DNA from 3 places in the Paenibacillus albicereus genome. Region 1 is predicted to be linked to each of the others. Evidence: riboswitches for the same ligand, from Rfam matches in the RefSeq annotation. Region 1 holds a riboswitch; each other region holds the start of a gene.

Region 1 (5,053 bases):
CGTTCCCTTTCCCGCTCGCCGTACTGCTCCAGATGCAGATGCGTGTCGTACAGCGCGGCGGCCGCCGATCCGCGCTCCCCCAGCCCGGAGGCTTGACCGTCCTTGCCGATGCCTATCATCTTCTCCGCTCCTCTCTCAAGCCGAATCGCCGCCGATCCCGCCGCCCTGCTCGCGGCGAAGCGCCCGATACAGCTCCTCCTTGAGCTCGCCGAACGCCGGCTCGCTCCAGAGCTGCCGCCGGCGCGGCCGCCCGAACGGCACGATCAGCTCCCGCACGATCGCCGCCGGCGCGGACGAGAGCACCAGAATGCGGTCCGACAGCAGCAGCGCCTCCTCGATCGAATGCGTCACGAGCAGCACCGAGCGCCGGTCCTGCTCCCAGAGCGACAGCAGCCACTCCTGCATCTCCTGCCGCGTCAGCGCGTCGAGCGCGCCGAACGGCTCGTCGAGCAGTATGAGCGGCTGCGGCGACAGCAGCGCGCGCAGGAACGAGACGCGCTGCTGCATGCCGCCGGACAGCACCTGCGGATAGCTGCGCGCATGCCGCGCGAGTCCGAGCCGCTCCAGTCCTTCCCGCGCGAGCCTCCGCGCCTCGTCCCGGCCGCGCCCGGCGATCCGCAGCGCCAGCTCGACGTTGCCTTGCACGGTGCGCCAGGGCAGCAGCGCCGCCTGCTGCGGCATGTACGCCGCAAGGCCCGGCCGGCTGCCGGCGGGCTCGCCGGCGACGAGGATGCGGCCCGAATCCGGCCGCTCCAGTCCGCCGACGAGCCCGAGCAGCGTCGTCTTGCCGCTGCCCGACGGACCGAGCAGCGATACGAACTCGCCCGCGCCGACGCTCAGGCTGACGCCGCCGAGCACGACCGTCCGCCCGGACCCATGCGGATACGACAGCGACACCTGGTCGACCTCGAGCACGGGAGTCGACGGCTTGCCGCCAGCGGACGATGCCCGAGCTCCTCCCGACCTGCCGCTCTCCAGCGGCGTCTCCATGAATTGCCGTCGCGTCATGCCGTTCCCCCCCTCTCCGCGCGCCAGCGCAGCGCGAGCCGCTCGGCCCCCGCGACGGCGGCGACGAGCAGCAGGCTGAGCCCGACGACGATGGCGACGCCCGCGAACACGAGCGACGTCTTGAAGCCCTTGGACGACAGCAGCATGAAATAGCCGAGGCCGCGATCCGAGCCGATCCACTCGGCCACGACCGCGCTCGTCACGCTGTACGACGCCGCGAGCTTGAGCCCGGAGAAAAGATGCGGCGCGGAGCTCGGCAGCTCAAGGCTCGCGAAGCGCCGCCAGCGGCCCGCCCCGATCATGCGCAGGTAGCGCTCCAGCGCCGGATCGGCCCCGCGCAGGCCGCCGAGCATCGCGACGCAGACGGGAAAGAAGCAGACGAGCATGACGAGCAGCAGCTTGGGCAGCAGTCCGAAGCCGAACCAGATGACGAGCAGCGGGCCGAGCGCGATGATCGGCACGTTCTGCGACAGCACGAGCAGCGGGTAGACGCCCGCGCGCACGAGCGGGAGCAGATGCAGCAAGGCGGCGAGCGCGAAGCCCGCCGCCGATCCTCCCGCGAAGCCGAGCAGCGTCAGGCTCAGCGTCGCGCCGGCATGGCCCGCGAGCCGCTCCCGCGCCTCCCACGCATCGGCCAGGATGCGGCTCGGCGAAGGCAGCAGCCAGGCCTCGACGCCCCACAGCCGCACCGCCGCCTCCCAGAGCAGCAGCAGCGCCGCAAGCACGACGAGCGGCGGTCCTGCCGCTTTCAGCCGCGCGCGCCCCCGCCCGCCGCCCGCACGCTCTGCCGGAGCGGCCCCGGCTGCCGCTTCGCGCCGGACGGCATCGCTCCCGCCCGGCCCGGTCCGCTCCGGCTCGCGTCGGCCGCTACTGGCCATCCGGGTAGTTTTCAAGCAGACGGTCCATCGAGGCCCCGTTCTCCGGATTGTAGTAGATCTTGACCTGGGAGATGACCGACGGGCAGCCGAGGTCGGCCATCGCCTCGCTCATGCGGGCGACGACCGCGAGCAGCTCCTGCAGGTCGCCCTCCATCGTCGTCTCCAGCGGGGCGACGCGGTACGGCACGCCGGCCTCCTTGATGATGTCGATCGCACGATCGACGTAAGGCAGGACGCTCTGTCCTCCCGGCGTCGTCGGCAAAATCTGGATGCTAACCAGCGCATTGGCCATGTCGATGCACTCCTCTCGATGTCTGGGAATCACTTGCCTTCAGGCAGGAACTCGTTCGTGAACGCCTTCGCCAGATCCGGCTTGGCGTCCATCAGGCCGTGCTCGACCATCCAGTCGGCGTACCCGTTCCATACCTCGGCCTTCTGCTCGCCCCAGCGGGCCGCGTCGTCCTGGTACTTGGGACTCAGCCACTTCTGGCTGGCGCGCACGAGCTCCGGATTCAGGTCGGGCACGGCCGCGATCAGCACATCCGCCGCTCCCTCGGGATCGCGGATCGCCTCCTCGTAGCCTTCCGAAGCGCCGGCGACGAACGCGCGCACCAGCTCCGGCTGCTCGGCGATCAGCTTCTCGCTCGTCTGCAACAGCGGCGTATAGTAGTCGAGCTTGTCGCTGTAGTCGGTCAGATACACCATGTTCAGCTGCTCGCCGCGAAGCTCCGCCTCGACGCCCGTCCACCCGTAGAAAATCCAGGCGAAGTCGATGTCGCGCTTGACGGCGGTGAAGAAGTCGGCGTTGCCCATGTTGACGATCCTGACCTTCCCGACTTCCGCCTGCTGCTCCTGCATGAGCGAGGCGAGCACCTCCTGCTCGACCGGCGCTCCCCAGCCGCCGTACGTCTTGCCTTCGAAGTCCTTCGGCTCCTTGATTCCTTTGTCCGCCGGCGAGGCGAACCCCGACGTATTGTGCTGGATGACCGCCGCGACCGAGACGAGCGGCAGCTCCTGCGTGCGCGCCAGCGTCAAGTTCTCCTGGTAGCCGACGCCGAACTGCGCCTCTCCCTTGGCGACGAGCGTGTCGGCGGCCGTCCCCTCCGGCGGCTGCACGATCTCGACGTCCAGGCCATGCTCCTTGAAATAGCCCTTGTCGCGCGCCACATACAGTCCCGTATGATTCGTGTTCGGCGTCCAGTCGAGCACGACCTTCACCTTTTGCAGCGGCGCGTCCGTCGCCGCCGCTCCGCCGTTCTCCTCGGCCGTGCCGCCGCAGCCGGCCAGCCCGATCGCCAGCGCCGCCGCCAGCACGCCGCTTGTCCATCTGTTCCTGTTCCCCATTGCTCTCCCCTGCTTTCTTCTCTCGATCCGCTTCGCCTGGGTTCGCGGTCCGCCTTCCCTTCCTCCGCGCACCTGAGCCCGTCCAACGAAAAAAGACGCCTCCCCCAAGGAAGACGTCATGATGTCATGGCAGATCGCGCTGGGACCTCGGCAAGCTCCCCCAAGGGGCTTGCCGCCGGTCAGGCGGCTGCATACGGTTCCTACGCTGGCATTATCCAGATCAGGTGTACGGGTCGGGATGCTTCTCCCCTCTCAGCCGGCGTGCGCCAGCTCCCCAGCTATGCGGTTGTCAATAGAGCCATTATAGCAGAGAGCGGGCCGATTGCAACCGGATTGTCGAACGATGGCGAAGCTCGGAGCGAAAAAGCGGAAGCCGCCGAATCCTTCGTTCGGCGGCTTGGTCGCGGTTCGCGCTTTCGACCGGAGCTTCATGCGGACGGCTGCGCCCGGGGAGCAGGCTCCGCTCCGCCCTGCCCTTCTCCGGCTTTCTTTTTCCGCTGCCGCTCGGCCTTGCGCTTCACCCAGCCGACGCCAGTCAGCAGCATGATCCCCGGCAGCACGAGCTGATAGAACGGCGTCAGCTTGAGTCCGAGCTCCAGGCCGAGCCATAGATGGAACGTATTCGTCGGTTCAAGAAAAGAGGTCCCGTAGATGAGGGCGCCGAGCCCGATCGCGCCGGCAGGCAGCGGCAAGCGGCAGGCCGAGCGCAGCAGCAGCGCGGAGGCCAGATACAGCGCGGATATTTTGACGTAGAGCCCGATGTAGAGCAGCAGCGTCACCAGGATGTCCAGCCGTTCGATGAAGTTCGCCAGCCGAATCAGCTCGACCGCCTCCAGCGTCGGCAACGCCTTGATCGACGCCATGGCCGGGCCGAGCACCATCATGATGACGGCATTGACCGCGATCAGGAAGATGGCGACGAGCCCGTATGCGGCATAACTGGCCGCCCCGGTCTGCTTGTTGGCCGCCGCGTATTTCCAGAAGACGAGCAGCACGATCGTCTGGCTGAACGGAAAGGCGATCAGGTTCGGAAACGCCGCCTGCAGCACCGGCATCGGTCCATGCTCCAGCACCGGCCTTAGCCGGTCCGGATCGATCCGGCCCGAGGCCAGCAGCAGCACGAGCAGCAGCATGTAGCTTCCGGCGAGCACCGGCAGCAGCACTTGCGCGATCCGAAAGAACGTATCGACCCCTTTGGTGACCGTATAGAAGCCGATCCCGACGATGAGCAGCATCGTGCACCAGAGCGGCGTCTCCGGGAGCAGCGTCATCGCCGTCAGCTCGCCGAAATCGCGGACGTTGCGCATCGACTCGTAGGCGATCAGCAGCGCGAATGCGATGCCGAGCAGCGTGCCCAACGCCTTGCCGAAATGAAGCTTGAACAAGCCGGCCAGATCCTCCTCGGGCGCCCGGTTCTGCAGCGTCCGGTACACCCAAAGCACGCCCAATCCCGCCGCTGCCGCCGCGCTCAGGGCTATCCAGGAATCCTGGCCCGCCTCGATGCCGAGCTCGAACATCGGCGTGCTGCCGATGCAGAACAGGATCAGGAAAATCGCGATCTGTCCGGCGCTTACCCCGCGGTTGTCCATAGGCGACTCACTCCTTCCGGCGCGCGTCCTCCGCCGCCTGTACGTACGACCGGTTGCTTCGGCCCGTGCGGGCGATCTTAACGTGCAGGTCGAACTCGGACCGAACCTGCGGGTACACCTGCTCGTTCCATTCCTTCTCCACTTCCTTCCATCCGCGCGGATCGCTCAGCCGAAGCGCCTGGCCGAAGCCGGCCAGGTCCGCTCCCAGCCGCTGCGAGGCGCGGATGCCGCTTT
Region 2 (5,053 bases), 2.4 Mb from region 1:
AGGCGACGGCGAGCCGCTGCTTCATCCCTTGGGACATCGCCGAGATGGCCGTATGCGGATCGGGCAGGACGAGACCGGCCTGCGCCAGGCACGCCGCGATCCGTCCCGGCATCTCCTGGCGGGGCACGGCTTGGTTTTCCAGCGCGAACGCGATCTCCTCGTCCGCATAAGGCATGCAGAATTGCGCCTCCGGATCCTGAAAGACGTAGCCCGGCCGCTCCGGCACGACGAGCCGCTCGGCCTTGAGCGGAATCGGGATCGCCGAGGGCACGAGGCCGCCGAGCACCTGCAGCAGCGTCGACTTGCCGCAGCCGCTCGGTCCGAGCAGCAGCACCTTCTCGCCGCGCCGGATCGTCACGTCGAGGTCGCGGAACAGCAGCGGCGCGTCCTCGCCGGGGTACTTGAGCCGCAGGCGGATCGCCTCGGCCGCGACCGGTGCGTCCGGGGCGTCCGAGGCGCAGCCTCCGGCAGCCGCTTCAGCTGCTTCCGCCCACCGTGGGGTGCGACCGGCAGCGGCGTTGCGATCAAGCGCCGGGCCCGCAGCCGCTCCGGCTACGCTTATCCGCGCCTCGCTCTGCGAAGCTGCCTCGCGCCTAGTCCTGAAGGGCATCGCCTCAGCCCTCCAGCGCGTCGTAGTCCTTGGCGGAAGCCGGACGCAGCAGGCTCGTCACGCCGGTGCGCTCGAGCGCGCGGGCCAGCGCCCAGGCGAACAGGCCGGCGATGACGATGCTGCCGAGCAGCCGCATCGAGACGAACAGCGCGTAGTTCCAGAACGCGAGCTGGTCGATGTAGCCGTAGTAGCGGTCGATGAAGATCGAGGCGACGGCGGCACCGATGGAGGCGAGCACGGCGACGATCGGACCGGCCTTGCGGTACAGGAACAACGCGAAGAACAGCTCGGCGCCGAGGCCCTGGAACAGGCCGTACCAGAGCGTCGAGATGCCCCACGATCCGCCGAGGAACGCCTCGATCGCGGCGGCGGAGACTTCCGCCAGGATGGCCACGCCGGGCTTGCGGATGAGCAGGAAGGCGAACGTGCCGGCCATGAACCACATGCCGTAGCTGAGCTGCTCGGCGTGCAGGCCGAGCGGCTTGAGGACGTCGTACATCGGGCCCCAGACCTTGTAGACGAGGCCGAAGACGACCGAGATGACGATCGTGACGAGGATGTCGGCGAGAGTGAGGCGATGGCCGGAGCGCGGCCGGCGGCGGGACGGGGTTGCGGTGGACATGGGAGGATCAGCTTCCTTTCGAATGGGGAGTCGATCTCTCACAGCGGCATGATCCCGGGGCGGCTGCCCGCAGGCGGATACGAAAAAAGCCCGCCGGACAGCCGGCGGGCAGATGGAATCGGACAAGCGCGCGTGCGTCCCCTGCGGCGGCGGGCCGCAGGGACTCGGCCGGCCTGCGCGCGGCAGGCCGGTCGGGAAAGGATTGCCCGCCCGAGTGGAGCGGAGGACGGATGTCCTCCGAACGGACGGGGCCTTGCCCGAGTGGCGCGATGCATTCTCTCTACGCTGGCATTACCCAGATCAGATCAATGGTCAGCGGCATGCGGCCGCAGTCTCAGCCCGACTTCATCGAGCCCCCATGCATGCTATGAAAGTGCTCTTACTATACCTTGGAAAATCCGGTTCGGCAATAGGAAAAGAAGCGGCGAGGGCCGACGGGGGCGCGGAAGGGGCCGCGGCCCCAAGCTCGGTTGCATCCGCTTTCCGGGGCGGGTAAGCTGGAGGAAAGGAGGGATTGTTCAATGAACTATCGACGCTTGGGCAAGACGGAGCTGAACGTGTCGGTCGTCGGCATCGGCACCTGGCAATTCGGCGGGGAATGGGGCATGGACTTCTCGCAGGACGAGGTCGACGCGATCCTCGACAAGGGCGCGGAGCTCGGCATCAACCTGATCGACACGGCGGAATGCTACGGGGACCATCTGTCGGAGCAGCTCATCGGGGGGTACTTGAGCCGCCGCAAGCGCGAGGACTGGATCGTCGCCACGAAGTTCGGCCATCATTTCCATGAGCGGTTCAAGCGGACCGACGTGTACGGGGCGGGGGACGTCGTGCGCCAGCTGGACGCCTCGCTGAAGGCGCTGCGGACCGACTACGTGGACCTGTACCAGTTCCATTCGGGCCCGGACGCGGCGTTCGACAACGACGACCTGTGGACGGCGCTGGACAAGCAGGTGCAGGCCGGCAAGATCCGCCATCTGGGCACCTCCATCGGCAGCAACGACAATCTCCACCAGACGGAAGGCTCGACGCGCGTCGGCTCGCAGGCGATCCAGGTCGTCTACAACCGGCTCGACCGCAAGCCGGAGGAGCGCGTCTTTCCCGCCTGTCAGGCGCAGGACCTCGGCGTGCTGGCGCGGGTCCCGCTCGCGAGCGGCTTCCTGAGCGGGAAGTACAAGCCGGGCACATCCTTCGGCGCGACCGACGTGCGCCATCGCCAGGACGCGGAGCTGGTGCGCCGCCGCCTGGAGGAAGTAGAGCGCATCGCCGTGGAAGAGGTGCCGCAGGGCGTCGACATGGCGGCCTGGGCGCTCGCTTGGTGCCTGCGCCATCCGGCGGTGACGTCCGTCATCCCCGGCTGCAAAAATCCGCAGCAGGTGCAGAGCAACGCCGACGCGGTCGCGCTCGTGACGGAGCCGCATCCGCAGGAAGTGCCGGCACCGGCCCGCGCATAGGCGGAACGCGGCTCGGGGCGGTCGGGTCGAAGGAGTTCGGCGATGACGATTGCGTACGGGACGCGGGTTCCCCAAGCTGGCGGCTCCCGAAGGGACAGGCTTGATCCCCCGTAACCAGGCCGCAGGTGAAAAAGAGCCTTCATCCGCACAAGCGGATGAAGGCTCTTTAGCGTCTCCGCTCGCGGAGAGGCTCCTTGCCGAGTACGGCCGTTCCTTCGTGCGACAAGGTTACCGTCAGCGAGCTCGCAGCGCCGCGCCCATGACGAGAGGGCGGATCGCCTGTGCGCTCGCCAGACGACGCCCGGAAGCCCGCTTCAACGCTGGGGTTCTTTGTCCGGCGGCCACGCGGATGCCGGAATTTTGCCCGTATGCTCCCGCCAGTCCTCGGGCACCGCCACGGAGCACATCAGCTCCAGGCTGTTGCCGTCGGGGTCGTCGAAATAGATCGACGCGTTCGCCTGGTGAGGGCGAACGAAAGGGGAAGCGTCCGGCTGCCGCCCGAACGGCACCGGCTCGATGCCGGCCGACTCGAGCCAGGCCGCGCTGCGCAGGAGCCCCTCCCAGTCGGTGCGGAACGCCACGTGCCGGATCGCCGGATGGTAGGGCAGCGCCGCCAGCTCCGGAGCGAGCCATAAGCCGAGCCAGCTGCGTCCTTCCTCGATCCAGAAAAAGATCGTGTCCTCGTCCTCCCAAGCCTGGCGAAGGCCTAAACCGGCATAGAACGCTCGGCTGCGCTCTAGGTCGGACACCGGCAAGTGAGCCTCGTACAAGCCTTCGATCAAGCTCTCCTTCGACGCTTTATCCTTCATTTCATGGATCCCCTTTTCTTTGTTCTTCTTGTCCTCACTTCCTTAGACGCTGAGCGGTGGCGGAAAGTTCCTCTTGCATCCTGACAAACCGTCAGGAAACAGAAAAAAAGTTTGCCCGCTCGATGTCTGTAGGTGTAGGATAGAGAGGACAGGAATGAAGGATAATCGCATTCGGATGACGGAATCCGTCAATCCGGTCGAAGGGAGGAAGGCCGATGCGGACGGTAGCGGCCATGCTGCCGATGCTGACGGAGCTGGCCGAGGGCATCGCCGCGCAGTTCGGCGAGCGCTGCGAGGTCGTCGTGCACGATTGGTCGCGGCCGTACGACAGTACGATTGTTTCCATCGCCAACGGCCACGTCACCGGGCGCAAGGTCGGCGATCCCGGCACGAACCTCGGCCTCGAGGTGATGCGCGGTACGTCGGAGGGCGGCCATCGGCAGAACTACGTCACGCGGACGAAGGACGGGCGGCTGCTGCGCTCGACCTCGATCTACCTCAAGGATGACGAGGGCAAGGGGATCGGCGCGCTCTGCATCAATCTGGACATCTCCGAGCTGATGGCCGCGGAGAAAGTGCTCCAAGGGCTGATCGGCCTGCAGGAGCTGCCCCCGGTCCAGGAGTCGTTCGTGAGCAACGTGAGCGACCTGCTCGATTCGCTCATCCAGGAGGCGGAGGACGCGGTCGGCTGCCCGCCCGCGCTTATGGGGCGCGAGGAGCGCATCCGCTTCGTCTCGCTGCTCGACCGCAAGGGAGCGTTTCTCATCAAGAAGGCGGGCGAGAAGGTGTGCGCCTACCTCGGCATCTCGAAGTACACGCTGTACAGCGATCTGGAGGAAGCGAAGGGGAGCGATGGGGATGGAGCTTAACGAGACGTCGGCAGGAGCAGAGGGGCTGCTTGCGGAAGGCATCGACACGCCATGCGTCGTCATCCGCAGCGAGGCGGTCGACGCCAACATCGCGGCGATGGCCGCCGAGGCGGCGCGGCGCGGCGTGCGGCTGCGGCCGCATGTCAAGACGCACAAGCTGCCGGAGCTGGCGCGCCGGCAGGTCGCCGCAGGCGCCTGCGGCATCACCGCCGCCAAGCTGTCCGAGGCGGAGGTGATGGCGGACGGCGGGATCGGCGACATCTTCGTCGCCTACCCCGTCGTCGGCGCCGCCAAGGCGCGGCGCGCCGCCGAGCTGGCGGGGCGCGTCCGGCTCATCGTCGGCGTGGACAGCCTCGCCGGCGCGCGGCAGCTGTCGGCGGCCGCCGAGGCCGCCGGGCTGGCGCTGGAGGTCCGCCTCGAGATCGAGAGCGGCCTGCAGCGCACGGGCGTGCCGCCCGAGGGGGCGCTTGCGCTCGCGCGGGAGATCGCGGCGATGCCGGGGCTGTCGCTGACCGGCATCTTCACCTACCGCGGCGCGATGCTCGGCGGAGCGCCGACGCTCGACCTGCGGGCGGCCGGCCACGAGGAAGGCCGCCTCATGGCGGGCGTCGCCGAGACGTTGCGCCGGGGCGGCGTCGCGATCCGCGACGTGAGCGTCGGCTCGACGCCGACGGCCGTCTACGCCGCCG
Region 3 (5,053 bases), 1.2 Mb from region 1:
GATGGACGCCGTCGGCCTCCGCCTCCAGCGCCAGCTCCGGATAATCGTTGATGAGGAGCGGCACGCCGTACTCGCGCGTCAGCCGGCGCAGCAGCCGGGCTTTTTCCAGCAGCTCGCCCTCCTTCGCCGTCTTGTGCCTCAACTGCACGATATCCGCCCCGCCGTGAAGCGCCTCGCGCATGACCTCCTCCAGCGTCCGCCCGGGATGGTAGTTCTCCCCGGTGATGACGTAAAGGCTAAAATCCAGCTTCTTCATCCGCCGACTCCCCCCTGATGCAGCCTCATTCGCGCTGCTTCTTCCCTACCGCATCTCGTCGCGGCCTTCCGATCCAAGTCCGTTTCTGCCCCTCGTTCACCCGGTTCATCTCCAGCACACCGATCCAAGTCCATTTTTGCCCCTCGTTCGCCTGTTCCTAGCTGCTACTCCCTACTAGATAGCACTCGCACAACCTCAGTGCCTCGACGGCATCTGCCGCCCCTTGCACGAGCACCCTCCCATCCGGAAAAACGACGAGCCGCGTCCCCCCGTGCGGCAGGTCGGCCCGCAGCAGGTACGGATTCCGCATGACCGCGCAGCCGGCCGCCTCCAGCTCTCGGCGATATCCCTCCAGCGGCCGCGGCTCGCTCAGCTCCACCTGCACCGTGTCCCGCCCGCACAGGACAGCCGACACGACGGCCGTCCTCCGCGGCTTGCGGGCAGCGTCGGCCGTTGCCGCAGCCGGCGACCCGCTACCTGCACCTGACGCCTCCTCCTCGGCCGAACTTCTCGATCCTATCGCCGCTACCGCCATTTTCGAGCCGCTCCGCGCGAGCGTTCCCTCGCCAATGCCGCTTCCCCGCGCCTGCTCCGCCTTGCCGCATGCCGGGCATAATCGGCTCGGACCCGGCAACTTCAGCTCGCGCATCGACAGCGGCCAGACGCTTGCCGTGACAAGCGTGCGCCGTATCTCGCTGCGTCTGCCGCCCAGCCACTTGAGCGCCTCCGCCGCCTGCAGCGCCGCGACCAGCTCGACCGCCGGCGACAGCATGCCGACCGTATCGCAGGTGTCGCCGCTCTTCTGCTCCTCCTCGCCGCCGATCAGGCAGCGGAGGCAGCAGGTCGCGCCGGGCACGAGCGGCGCGCTCATGCCGGAGGCTCCGGCGACTCCGCCGTAGAGCAGCGGCACGCCATGCGCGAAGCACCAATCGCTCAGCCGCAGCCGCACCGCCGCGTTGTCCGTGCCGTCGAGCACGAGGTCGCAGCCCGCCGCAGCCTGCTCCAGCACGCCCGGCGCCGTCAGGTCGGCGACGACCGCCTCCACCGCCAGCCCGCTGTCGATGCGCCGCAGCTTTTCCGCAGCCGCGACCGCCTTGGGCAGGCTCTGCCGCGCGTCGTCCTCGTCGAACAGCATCTGCCGCTGCAGGTTGCTCCACTCGACATAGTCGCGGTCGGCGAGCACGATCGAGCCGACGCCCGCCCGCGCCATATGCTGCGCCAGCGCGCAGCCGAGCGAGCCGACGCCGGCGATCAGCACGCGGGAGCGGACAAGCGCCAGCTGGCCGTTTTCGCCGATCGGCGCGAAACGCATCTGCCGCGAGAAGCGCTCGCGCCTCTCCGCGCTCAGCCCTTGGGCCGGCACTCCAGCCTCCTCAGCCCCCGTCGAGTTCTCCTCAAGCATAAATCTTGCCGCCGCCCGCCTTGAACGCGTCCGCCTGCTCCTTCATGCCTGCCTCGATCGCCTCCGTTGTCTCCAGCCCTTCGCGCTCCGCATAGTCGCGGATGTCCTGCGTGATGCGCATGCTGCAGAACTTCGGCCCGCACATGGAGCAGAAATGGGCCGTCTTCGCCCCCTCGGCAGGCAGCGTCTCGTCGTGATAGCTCATCGCCCGCTCGGGATCGAGCGACAGATGGAACTGGTCGCGCCAGCGGAACTCGAAGCGCGCCTTGGACAGCGCGTCGTCCCGCAGCCTCGCGCGCGGATGGCCCTTGGCCAGATCGGCCGCATGGGCGGCGATCTTGTAGGTGATGACGCCTTCCTTCACATCCTCCTTGTTCGGCAGGCCCAGATGCTCCTTCGGCGTCACGTAGCACAGCATCGCCGTCCCGAACCAGCCGATCATCGCCGCCCCTATCGCGCTCGTGATATGGTCGTAGCCCGGCGCGATGTCCGTCGTCAGCGGACCGAGCGTGTAGAAAGGCGCCTCGTCGCACACCGCGAGCTGGCGGTCCATGTTCTCCTTGATGAGATGCATCGGCACGTGGCCGGGGCCTTCGATCATCACCTGCACGTCGTGCTTCCAGGCGATCTTCGTCAGCTCGCCGAGCGTGTCCAGCTCCGCGAACTGCGCCTCGTCGTTGGCGTCGGCGATCGAGCCGGGACGGAGGCCGTCGCCGAGCGAGAAGCTGACGTCGTACGCTTTCATGATCTCGCAGATTTCCTCGAAATGCGTGTACAGGAAGTTCTCCCGATGATGGGCGAGGCACCACGCCGCCAGAATCGAGCCGCCCCGGCTGACGATGCCCGTCACGCGCTTCGCCGTCAGCGGCACGTAGCGCAGCAGCACGCCCGCATGGATCGTGAAATAGTCGACGCCCTGCTCCGCCTGCTCGATGAGCGTATCGCGGAACACCTCCCAGCTCAGGTCCTCCGCCTTGCCGTTCACCTTCTCCAGCGCCTGGTAGATCGGCACCGTGCCGACCGGGACGGGCGAGTTGCGGACGATCCATTCGCGCGTCGTGTGGATGTTCTTGCCGGTGGACAGGTCCATGATCGTGTCCGCGCCCCAGCGCGTCGCCCACGTCATCTTCTCGACCTCCTCCTCGATCGAGGAGGCGACGGCGGAGTTGCCGATGTTGGCGTTGATCTTCACATGAAAGTTCCGCCCGATAATCATCGGCTCGATCTCCGGGTGGTTGATGTTGGCGGGGATGATCGCGCGGCCGGCGGCCACCTCGCTGCGCACGAACTCCGGCTCCATCCCCTCGCGGAGGGCGATGAATTCCATCTCCGGCGTCACGATGCCGCGCCGCGCGTAATGCAGCTGCGTCACGTTGCGGCCGGGCTTGGCCCGCAGCGGCTGGCGGCCGGTCGGCGGGAACAGCTCCGCTCCTTTCGCCGCCGCCTTTTCCGCATCGAGGAAGCCGTTGTCCTCCGGCCGCACCTCGCGGCCCTCGTAGGCTTCCGTGTCGCCCCGCTCCTCGATCCAGCTCTCTCTCTGGGCGGGCAGACCGCGCCGGATGTCCGCGACATAGCTCTCGTCCGTATACGGCCCGCTGGAATCGTATACGCGCACCGGCTCGTTCGGCACCTGCCGTCCGCGCACGTCGCTGTCCGTCAGCGCGATCTCGCGCACCGGCACGCGCACGCCCGGCGTCGTTCCTTCTATGTACGCCTTGCGACTTCCCGGCAGCGGCTTCGTCAAGATGGGCATATCAAAAAAAACCTCCTCGCGGTTGTGGAATATCCGCTAGGAGGCTAGAGAGCAAAGAAGTCGGGCTGCGCATCGTTCCGTGACGGCTCATTGCGAGCCGGGACGGCGGGGCTTGGCTCGGTCTGCGCCAGCCGCCAGGTTGGGGGAGCTTCGGAGAAGGGTTCAGGAGGGAGCAGTCTGCACGGGAGTGCTTCCCGCGCCTTCGACGCAAGGCAGCCGGCGAAGCATTCCGACCGGGCCGCCCTTGTCTTTTCAGCCTCTATCCTTCTTATCCGAACGTCCTCGCCTCCTCCCCATCCGCTTGGCAGGGCGCAAAAAAGCCGCCTCCCCGGACAGGAAGCGGCGAACGGACGCAGACCGATACAAACGTTGCGCGATTCGACCACTTTCCTACGCTGGCATGACCCAGATCAGGTTCGAAGGGACCAAAGCTTCGCTTTATCTCAGCCCTCGCGGGCGCCCCTAGTGGATATCTTGGTTCTGACTATACGACGGGAGAGGAGGGGGTGTCAAGTTTATACGATATTAATCTAAGGCGAACAGTTTTCCGCAAAATCAATCGCTTTTTTTAAATATATTCAATTACAATTTCAATATCTTTGGTTCTGTTTTCATACAATGGATTCAACCAATCATTGCTTTTAACTACAACTAATTTAAATGAACCATCATCTAGATTAAATTCAGGATACCAGCCTAAATCCAACACAATCCACTCATCATGATCTCTCACTTGTAATATATCTTCTTTAAACGACCATATTTGATTACTATAATTGATTACTATAATTGATTACTATATTTCATTATCTCCACCATCCCCCCTCTCCCGCAACACTTGGACTTTTTGCTCGTCACCTATTGACAGGACGATTCTACGCGACTATATTTTGATTGACTCATTCAGTCAATTTATTTAATGGAGATGCCGTTCGTTTCATTTCCCACCGCCAACACCTCATCCAGCCTCATCACGCTAATCATTGACTGAACAAATCAATCAAAATTTAGGAGCGATGAAACCATGACGACCGACCGCCTGATTCCCCATACCAACGCCGAGCACGACAAGCAGGCCCATTCCGCCGCAAGCCCGACTCCAGCCGCCCTTCCCCGTTCCCGAGCCGTCGTCATCGGAGGCAGCATGGCCGGCCTGCTTGCAGCCAATACCCTTGCCGCCCATTATGAAGAGGTCGTGCTCCTCGAGCGGGATGCGCTCCCCGATCATCCGGCGAATCGGCCGGGCACGCCTCAGGACCGGCATCCGCACCGGCTTCAGAATTTGGGCAAGAACATCCTCACCGAGCTGTTCCCCGGCTGGACCGACGACTTGATCGCGGCCGGAGCCTACGAGCGCGGGGGAAAGGAAATGCATTTCATCTCCCCGCTCGGAGCGTTGAACTTCCCTTACGAGAAGGACGAAGGCTGCTCCCGTCCCCTGCTGGAGTGGGTCATCCGCTGCCGCGTGCTGGAGGAGCCGCGCATCCGCCTGCTTCAACAGCGCGAAGCGGCCTCCCTGTTGACCGAGACAGCGGGCGAACGGCTCGCCGTCACCGGCGTGCGTCTCAAAGAATCCCGCGGAAGCCAAGGCGAATCTCCGTTCGATCTCGAAGCGGATCTGGTCGTCGACGCCTCCGGCCGC

Evidence for each region. A riboswitch is a leader RNA that binds a small molecule or an ion and turns the genes downstream of it on or off. The one in region 1 is predicted to bind thiamine pyrophosphate.
Region 2: another riboswitch for thiamine pyrophosphate. It lies ahead of HGI30_RS01865 (ECF transporter S component); the one in region 1 lies ahead of HGI30_RS12720 (ABC transporter substrate-binding protein).
Region 3: another riboswitch for thiamine pyrophosphate. It lies ahead of thiC (phosphomethylpyrimidine synthase ThiC); the one in region 1 lies ahead of HGI30_RS12720 (ABC transporter substrate-binding protein).

What each region holds. Positions count from the first base shown of each region.
Region 1 covers NZ_CP051428.1:2,858,103-2,863,155, forward strand. The annotation lists gene HGI30_RS12700 (TatD family hydrolase) at 1-119, opposite strand, end outside; gene HGI30_RS12705 (ABC transporter ATP-binding protein) at 136-1,008, opposite strand; gene HGI30_RS12710 (ABC transporter permease) at 1,005-1,886, opposite strand; gene HGI30_RS12715 (thiamine-binding protein) at 1,876-2,178, opposite strand; gene HGI30_RS12720 (ABC transporter substrate-binding protein) at 2,208-3,230, opposite strand; TPP riboswitch at 3,410-3,517, opposite strand; gene HGI30_RS12725 (GerAB/ArcD/ProY family transporter) at 3,659-4,819, opposite strand; gene HGI30_RS12730 (Ger(x)C family spore germination protein) at 4,827-5,053, opposite strand, start outside.
Region 2 covers NZ_CP051428.1:410,249-415,301, forward strand. The annotation lists gene HGI30_RS01860 (ABC transporter ATP-binding protein) at 1-610, opposite strand, end outside; gene HGI30_RS01865 (ECF transporter S component) at 615-1,232, opposite strand; TPP riboswitch at 1,493-1,602, opposite strand; gene HGI30_RS01870 (aldo/keto reductase) at 1,754-2,686, shown strand; gene HGI30_RS01875 (VOC family protein) at 3,001-3,468, opposite strand; gene HGI30_RS01880 (helix-turn-helix transcriptional regulator) at 3,711-4,364, shown strand; gene HGI30_RS01885 (alanine racemase) at 4,354-5,053, shown strand, end outside.
Region 3 covers NZ_CP051428.1:1,702,255-1,707,307, reverse strand. The annotation lists gene thiE (thiamine phosphate synthase) at 1-256, opposite strand, end outside; gene HGI30_RS07435 (ThiF family adenylyltransferase) at 414-1,619, opposite strand; gene thiC (phosphomethylpyrimidine synthase ThiC) at 1,651-3,411, opposite strand; TPP riboswitch at 3,782-3,885, opposite strand; gene HGI30_RS07425 (hypothetical protein) at 3,980-4,144, opposite strand; gene HGI30_RS07420 (NAD(P)/FAD-dependent oxidoreductase) at 4,436-5,053, shown strand, end outside.